Regions from separate parts of the Paenibacillus sp. SEL1 genome, predicted to be linked through region 2. Evidence: riboswitches for the same ligand, from Rfam matches in the RefSeq annotation. Region 2 holds a riboswitch; each other region holds the start of a gene.
The links. Region 2 has a riboswitch for thiamine pyrophosphate ahead of ACYCSE_RS11355 (ABC transporter substrate-binding protein). Riboswitches for the same ligand answer to the same signal wherever they lie in the genome.

Region 1 (2,202 bases), 340 kb from region 2:
TGACCTGAACATCATGCTTCCATGCGATTTGCGTTAGCTCGCCCAACGTTTCCAGCTCTGCAAACTGTGCTTCATCATTCGCATCATAGATACTACCTGGACGTAGACCATCCCCGAGAGAAAAGGCCACATCATAGGCTTTCATAATTTCGCAAATTTCTTCAAAATGTGTATACAAAAAATTCTCCTGATGGTGCGCAAGGCACCAGGCTGCCATGATTGACCCGCCCCGGGACACAATTCCCGTCATTCTATTCGCCGTCATCGGAATATACCGCAGCAATACACCCGCATGAATTGTAAAATAGTCCACTCCCTGCTCCGCCTGCTCAATCAGCGTATCGCGATACAACTCCCATGTCAGCGCCTCTGCTTCACCGTTCACCTTTTCAAGTGCCTGATACAGCGGCACAGTCCCAATCGGTACAGGAGAATTCCGAATGATCCATTCACGTGTTGTATGGATATTACGGCCTGTGGACAGGTCCATAACCGTATCCGAGCCCCAACGCACAGCCCAAGTCATTTTCTCCACTTCCTCCTCGATGGAGGAGGTAACCGCAGAATTACCAATGTTCGCATTGATCTTCACGTGAAAATGACGCCCAATGACCATTGGCTCACTTTCCGGGTGATTGATATTCGAAGGCAAAATGGCTCGTCCAGCCGCCAACTCCTGCCGTACAAACTCAGGCTCCACCCCTTCGCGGATCGCCGCAAATTCCATTTCGGGCGTAATGATCCCTTGCCGCGCATAATGCATTTGCGTCACTGTACGCCCTTGCGAAGCACGAAGCGGACGATTGGTCACGCCGGGAAATTCCACTGTCTCCCGTTTGGAGCCAGGTTTCAGTCCATTATCCTCCGGCTGGACGGCGCGTCCCTCGTAAGCCTCCACATCGCCCCGTTCCAGTGCCCAAGCTCGCCGTAATGGAGGCAGGCCCTGACGGATATCGACCTGATAGGCTTCGTCGGTCATGGGACCGCTTGTATCATATACACGCAATGGCTCATGATGCTCCGTGCCCTGCGGCGTATGTGTAGGATGAAGAGCAATTTCGCGCTCTGGCACGGCAATGTCCGGCCGCGAGCCTTGAATATATACCTTACGGCTTCCTGGAAAGGGCGTTACCCCACTGGCTTGCTCCCCGCTTGTCTTCTCTACCTCAACTTTTTTTGTTCCTTCTGCTTCTGTCGACTTCATTGTCCATTCCTCCCGTTTCGATGAAATGACACACCGATCCGGAACCATTCCCAGGGTGGCGCTGATCTATGCAAAAAAGCCGGTTCCCCAGGGAACCGGCTAATCTAACGAGGCAGCTATCCAGACAATGCGCATATGGAATAATCCATTCCAATGCGCCACTGAAGACAGCAGCCGCGTATACATTTCAATGGCCGATTACTTCCCTACGCTGGTATGATCCAGATCAGGTGCAAAGGGTCCGGAATCTTGCACGATTCCATCTCAGCCCGGCATTACAGGCTCCCCCAGTAACTGTGATACTTCTATTCACATGAGGCGGATATAACAGACATCCCACCTTCCTTACCAGACTACTTCAAATTTATGGCTTTGGCAACCCCTTTAGGTTCCCTTTACCAAGGAGACGTTCCCCATCAAATCACTCTGCTTGCTTCAACTGTGTTCATTCTTGTTACGGGAGCATAAGCCCCATTTCCTTCGCCGCTTCGATCAAAATCGGAGCAAAGTCATGTAGCGTCTCGGGTGCAAGTCGACTGACCGGGCCGGATACAGATAAAGCCGCAGTGACCTGTCCCTTCCGGTTCACAATTGGCGCTGCCACAGCAGCAGCCCCTGGCTCCCGTTCTTCATAGCTGGTCGCATAGCCCTTCTCGCGAATGTCCTGCAGCTGGGCTTTATAGACCTCCGGGTCTACTGAGGGCGGCCATTCATCCCCGCTTAGCAGGGCTTCCAGCTCCTGCGGCGGCATAAAGGCCGCCAGCACCTTGCTGGAGGCCCCTACAGCCAGCGGCATACGCGCACCTACAGGCGCGACCCTGCGGATCGCCTGATTGCTCTGCACGGCTTGTATGCGAATACGCATGCTGCCGTCTCGTAAGTACAAGCTGACCGTCTCCCCCAGACGGTCACGTAGTCCTTCCATTGCAGGTTGTAACAGCACCGCCGGCTCGTCACTTTGGGACAAATGCGTGGATAGCTCCCAAATGCGGAAGCCA
Region 2 (2,202 bases):
GTGTATGCCTCATATACATACTTTTGCACATATATGTAAGCCTTGAACCCACCATTTCTATTTTAATCCAACGCCAGACAAAAGAGTAGTCATTCACTTAAATTATTTATGAAAAAATAATTAATTCTCTCAAAAATAAAAAAACCAGCAAACCTCCTAAAAAACTCGGAGATTCACTGGTTTATCCATTTATATTCTCATTATTTATTCCACACTTGGCGCTCCGTTTGCTGACCCACATACTCAATGCGAGTCGGATTCACGTCCAGAATGACATAATCGGGATCATCCGGTCCGGAAAACCATTCCTTCAAGGAATCGTTCCACACTTGTTTGCGCAGCCCTTCATCAGCTGTAATCTGGACAGTAGCCTCCACTTCTACGACTTCCTTTGTACCGCCAACTTCATAACCCAGCAGCAGATAAGCATTCGGATTATCCTTTAGCTCATCCACTTTATGCGTTTTGCGATCTGTCGCCAGATGAATGTTCATTCCATCGTTAAAAAGGGCCATATAGCGTACTTTCGGTTTGCCACCCTCTACCGTACCTAACGAGCAAAATTTGTTGTTATCCAAAGCCTTCACAATGGCTTGTTCTAGTTGGCTACGATCCAATGTTTCCGTTTTACCCACAGTACAACAACTCCTTTTCACGAATTAGAATCCTCTACGGCCATGCCATTGGGCACCAGTCCATCTGAATATACCTACGCAGCTGTTCTGAAAATAACATGACCCGATCGAATCGGATTGATGCATGCTCATTTTCAGATCAAAGCTCACAGTAAAAGTGTACCCTGTCGTTCGGCAAATGAACCGTCATCTCTTCCTCCATGCTGGACAGACCCGCATTCAAGGCATATAATCTTCGTAGTAAACCCGAATAAATGAACCCATTAAACCATACAATGCCAGGGGTGCTGGAATCGGCCGGCTGAGAGTGTGTCCCAAGACACTGACCCTTACAACCTGATCTGGGTAATGCCAGCGTAGGAATGCTTAAGCAAGATGTGCCTTTTTTACATAGGACCATCCCTTACTTTGGTATATACAAGCGCAAGCGTCCCGGAACCTCGGGGCGCTTTTTTTGTTGAAGATTAAGTTGTTGGAAAGATCGCGTCCGGCAGATGTTATTTTTATGAAAATGGGGAACATAAGCTGTCTGATTGGACGGATAACGGGTAATTAAAGGAGAGAACACAACGATGAAGCGCATGAAAATGTTAAGCCTGGGACTGATCAGTCTGTGGCTCATGGCCTTGACCCTGACCGCTTGCGGTGGAAGTCCCTCCACATCCCAAGAAGCGGCTCCCGCTACCAACACTCAAACGTCTACTCCGGCAAAGGAGCTCAAAGATGTTAAAGTCGTGCTCGACTGGACACCCAATACGAATCATACGGGACTCTATGTTGCCAAGGACAAAGGATTTTACGAAAAAGCGGGTTTGAATGTCCAAATTATTCAACCTGGTTCAGGCGGAGCCGATCAAATGGTTGCCTCTAATGCTGCACCTTTTGGTATCAGCTACCAAGAAGGCGTCACACAGGCTCGTACGCAAGGCGTGCCGCTTGTATCCATCGCTGCGGTGATTCAGCATAATACCTCAGGCTTCGCAGCCCCAGTAGATCGCGGAATTAAGAGCCCCAAAGATTTTGAAGGTAAAAAATACGGCGGTTGGGGCTCTCCCGTAGAAGAAGCGGTCATGAAATCCATCATGGATTCAGACAAAGGCGATGTGAGCAAAGTGAAGATCGTCAACATGGGTAATGCAGACTATTTTACAGCCGTGAAGCGGGATATCGACTTTGCCTGGATTTTCTACGCATGGACTGGAATCGAAGCCCAGCTTCGAGGTGAGCCATTGGATATGCTGTATGTAAAAGATTATTCCAAAAGCCTCGATTACTATACACCTGTAATTGTGAGCAACGAACAGACAATAAAAAATGATCCAGAACTGGTAAAAGCGTTCATGAACGCTACCGCACAAGGCTATGAATACACTATCGCCCATCCAGAAGAAGCCGCGGACATCTTAAGCAAAGCTGTACCGGAGCTGGATAAAAAACTGGTACTTGCCAGCCAAAAATGGCTGAGCCCGCGTTATCAGGACGATGCCGCGCAATGGGGTGTGCAAAAAGCGGAGGTATGGCAAAACTATTCGGACTGGATGTACGAACGCAAGCTGCTCAGCAAGCC
Region 3 (2,202 bases), 2.7 Mb from region 2:
ATCCTCTCGCGTTTTAGAAGCTTTCCAGCGTTTTTGGCCCTCAGTTTCCGTACGGAAAGGGGTCACAAATCCTTCTGTACGGAATTCCACCGAAATACCCGACAAACGCTCCAGATCACAGACAAGCTCAGGGAATGCATCTCGACTTCTGCGAGCAAATCGTGCCAGCTCAGAGTCGGTGAACTCTTCACTTTCCGCTGCCAGCATTCCAACCGCTGCTCCTGAGGCTCCCTCACCCGGGATCAATCGTTCCAGCATGATCGTACTTCTTCCCTCCTTGGCCACATGATAAGCAATGGAACTGCCGATGACACCTCCACCTATGACCAAGCATTCAGCATGTCCTATCGCTCTTGCCTCTGTGTGTATCTTTAGCATTTGTTCCGTGTCTCCTCTCCATAAACCATTCTGCTTTCAACTTGCCTCTACTCTCGTTTTCTCGCTACAGGCTGTGAACTACAAGATCTGCCATTTGCCTATATTCCATCGCAGCTGCAACGGGCGACTCAGCCTCCCATATACCAGACATCACCGCAATACCGCTTGCTCCGGCCATGTAAAGCTCAGGGATATGGTACGGTTGTATGCCGCCCAGCGCGATCACCGGAATGTTCGACAGTCTGCAAATATGTTCAAGCTGAGCTAAACCCCGCGGTACAATACCGGGCTTACAATGGGTCTCATATACGTGACCATAAAGTACATAGTCTGCTCCTGCCTGCTCGGCAGTCTGCGCCTCCTCCAAGGAATGCACAGACACTCCACAGCGTGTACTCTTTGAAAGTAGGCTTTTCACATCCACAACAGGTAATCCATTAGCTGGTAGCTGGACGGTTCCAACCAAAGTAAGTAAAGCTACATCCACACGATCATTTACTACAATTTGTTGCAAAGGAACTTCCTGCTCCACCATGCTGCGAGTCAAAGAAAGCAATGCAGAGGCACCATTCTGTTTTAAACGTGCGTGTACATAATGAACATACGGACAAATCATAGCAGCCACTCGGGCGGCTTGTGCAAAAGTGCCCTTTTCCATCGAAATTGCGTGTAATTCGATTTTGTCTTCACCTCACATTGGATTAAAGGATCTAAGCTTAGCCAGCCACGTCTACCAGCAGTAATGAAAGGGGATTGTATGTGAATCCGTCTACGGAAGCTCGAACAACTTAAAGTGAACGAAACGCAAAAAAACCACTTCCCCAAGGAAGTGGTTTAACGAACGTCCAATAATCGAACGGACCATGATATCCGTATACGTGTATCGTCCCACGCACAAACAAAATAAAGATGGTGTTGCCTTGTTTGTACGGCGCTCACTTCCCTACGCTGGCATAACCCAGATCAGGTGCAAAGGGTCCGAAATCCATTTATTCCGTCTCAGCCGCATGGGCGGCTCCCCTAGTGTGACTATTTTATTGTATAAGCTAAAGATAGCTTAGCATATTTTCCTAATTCTGCAAACCCCACTTCGTGTGAAATCGCAGAACTGGATTTAACTGATTTTAGTTAACTTTACTTGACCACTCTTCCACATTCCACGTTTTGGTTACCCAATCCTCGTAAAAGTCCGGTTCGTGAGATACAAGCAATACGGTCCCTTTGTATTCCTTCAAGGCACGTTTCAGCTCATCCTTTGCTTTAACATCCAAGTGGTTGGTAGGCTCATCGAACAATACCCAGTTGCTTTCACGCATTAACAGTTTGCAAAGACGGACTTTAGCCTGTTCTCCACCACTAAGCGCAGATAGCGGACGTGTGATATGCTCATTTTTCAAACCGCAGCGCGCCAAATGCGCTCGTACTTCATGCTGGTTCAAATGCGGAAATTCATTCCACACATCGTCAATCGGTGTAATTTTCTCTGCCTTTACTTCCTGCTCAAAATAAGCGGGCTGCAAAAAATCACCTTGATAGGTTTTTCCACTGATTGGCGGAATTTTTCCCAATATGGTTTTGAGCAATGTCGATTTACCGACACCGTTGTAGCCGACAATTGCAATTTTTTCGCCACGTTCAATCGTCATGGACATCTTAGGCAAAAGGGCATGTGTATAACCAATCTCAAAATCAATACCCTCAAATACCGTCTTTCCGCTTGCACGTGCCTCTTTGAATTGAAAGGTTGGTTTTGCGGCTTCTTCAGGCTTATCAATACGTTCGATCCGATCAAGCTGCTTTTCACGGCTCTTTGCTCGGCCTGAG
Region 4 (2,202 bases), 1.8 Mb from region 2:
AAAATACGGTCAAAGTATACTCACCTTCAACGATGATATACAAGGTACAGGAGCGGTGACCTTGGCTGCGATTCTTTCGGCGGTGGGTATCACCAAGACTCCGCTGCGTGAACAAAAAATACTTGTTTTCGGTCCAGGGGCAGCAGGAATCGGTAATGCTGATCAAATTCGGGGTGCTATGATCGAGGACGGCCTTTCCGCAGAAGATTCCTTCAAGTCCTTTTGGGCCTTTGATTATCGCGGGCTGTTAATGGAAGATATGGAAGACGTATTGGAGTATCAGAAACCGTATGTGCGCAAAAAGGATGAAGTCAGCTCATGGACCCGATCGGGTGACGGCAAAATACCACTGCTAGAGGTCATCCGTCAGGTGAAGCCTACGATATTGATTGGAACTTCCGGTGTAGCAGGTGCCTTTTCTGAAGAGATCATCAAGGAGATGGCGAAACATGTAGAACGCCCGATCATTATGCCCATGTCCAATCCTACAAACCTTGCAGAAGCAGTACCCGAGGATTTGATCCGGTGGACCGATGGCAAAGCACTGATTGCAACCGGAAGTCCTTTTGAGCCCGTCACCTATAACGGTACGAAATTTGAGATTGGACAGGCGAACAATGCCTTTGTTTTTCCGGGACTGGGTCTGGGTGCGATTGTGGTTAAAGCCAAAAGGATTACCCCTGCGATGTTTACAGCGGCAGCAGTAGCTGTTGCCAATGGTGTAGATTCGAATACGCCTGGTGGTGCACTACTCCCTCATATCCGAAAATTACGCGAAGTTTCGTACGCTGTTGCGATTGCGGTTGCAAAAGCCGCGATACAGGATCAGGTAGCTCAGGCGCACATTTCAGATGTGGAACAAGCTATACGAGTTGCAATGTGGAAACCGGAATATGCCAAGGTCAAAGCTGTGGAAAATGTAATTCATCACCCTCACTAAGCCCAAAACACCTAACTAGAGGAAATTTCATATTTTGCACACTATGTTTGACATAGCGTATGAACGTATGTACAGTAATAGTCAAAAGAATAGAAGTCCACTAGGGGAGCCGCTATGGCTGAGACAAGAACGTATCTTGGACCCTTTGAACCTGATCTAGTTCGTACTAGCGTAGGAAAGTGGAGCCTTCGTATATAAGGTTTCAAACGTTTTTTTGCGTATTGAGCCTATTGTTGAAGCCGCTCCCATTTTTCCGGGGCGGCTTTTTAGCGTTGTTCCGGAATTATATTCTTACAGGACTTCTTGCTCTTCAATTTAATGGAGGTGGGGAAATTGAGTTTTACACAAGAACTCCGTCGGCAGGCGGACGGCATCTTTCAAGCGATTTTTGAGCACCCCTTTGTGAGAGGTATTGCTGAAGGAAGTTTGACAAGGGGACAGCTGATTCACTATGTAAAACAGGACTTTGAATATTTGAACGCTTACATGCGGATATACGGCATCGCAATCTCCAAATGCACAAATCGGGAGGACATGGCTGTATTTAATGAACAAATCTCTTTTATTCTCCACAGTGAGGTTCATCCGCATCAAAATTTCTGTGCTGTCGCAGGGGTGAGCTATGAAGAGTTGCAGGGATATCCGCTCGCTCCGTCGGCTCATCACTATATCCGTCACATGCTGACGGTTGCGCATGAGGGCAGCCTGGGCGAGATCTTGGCTGTGCTGCTGCCATGTATGTGGACGTATGCCGAGATTGGTCGCAGGCTGCTGGATGAAGTAAAGCCGGATGAGTCTCATCCGTTCTATGAATGGATGGGCTTCTATGGAGATCAGCTTGATGATACAACACTCAAGTTCCGAGAACGTGTAGATGCTTGGGCGGAAGACGCAACGGCTGCTGAGCGGGAGCGGATGATTGAGCATTTTATACTGAGCTGCCAGCTGGAATATAAGTTCTGGGATATGGCTTATAAGCAGGAAGAATGGCCGGTCCAGATGCAGGCAGCGGTCTTGGAATAGTCAGCCTGGCGATTCGATGTGTGAAGTACGTTTAATGCCCTGTTGAACCACCAACTATAGAGAGGATAATCATTATGAGTACATGGAAAAAAAGTTATTCGGATCTCCTGACGAAGGTACAAAACAGCAAACCCCTCGTTCACAATATGACCAATGTGGTAGTCACCAACTTTACGGCCAACGGTCTGTATGCATTGGGCGCCTCCCCGGTGATGGCCTATGCACCCGAGGAAGTAGCA

Region 1: another riboswitch for thiamine pyrophosphate. It lies ahead of thiC (phosphomethylpyrimidine synthase ThiC); the one in region 2 lies ahead of ACYCSE_RS11355 (ABC transporter substrate-binding protein).
Region 3: another riboswitch for thiamine pyrophosphate. It lies ahead of ACYCSE_RS23615 (thiamine phosphate synthase); the one in region 2 lies ahead of ACYCSE_RS11355 (ABC transporter substrate-binding protein).
Region 4: another riboswitch for thiamine pyrophosphate. It lies ahead of tenA (thiaminase II); the one in region 2 lies ahead of ACYCSE_RS11355 (ABC transporter substrate-binding protein).

The regions. Positions count from the first base shown of each region.
Region 1 covers NZ_CM137723.1:2,817,710-2,819,911, reverse strand. The annotation lists gene thiC (phosphomethylpyrimidine synthase ThiC) at 1-1,204, opposite strand, end outside; TPP riboswitch at 1,391-1,503, opposite strand; gene ACYCSE_RS12915 (IclR family transcriptional regulator) at 1,659-2,202, opposite strand, start outside.
Region 2 covers NZ_CM137723.1:2,476,076-2,478,277, reverse strand. The annotation lists gene ACYCSE_RS11360 (pyridoxamine 5'-phosphate oxidase family protein) at 201-635, opposite strand; TPP riboswitch at 906-1,015, shown strand; gene ACYCSE_RS11355 (ABC transporter substrate-binding protein) at 1,208-2,202, shown strand, end outside.
Region 3 covers NZ_CM137723.1:5,174,941-5,177,142, forward strand. The annotation lists gene thiO (glycine oxidase ThiO) at 1-378, opposite strand, end outside; gene ACYCSE_RS23615 (thiamine phosphate synthase) at 443-1,036, opposite strand; TPP riboswitch at 1,302-1,410, opposite strand; gene ACYCSE_RS23620 (ABC-F family ATP-binding cassette domain-containing protein) at 1,503-2,202, opposite strand, start outside.
Region 4 covers NZ_CM137723.1:698,396-700,597, forward strand. The annotation lists gene ACYCSE_RS03135 (NAD-dependent malic enzyme) at 1-940, shown strand, start outside; TPP riboswitch at 1,033-1,135, shown strand; gene tenA (thiaminase II) at 1,274-1,963, shown strand; gene thiM (hydroxyethylthiazole kinase) at 2,038-2,202, shown strand, end outside.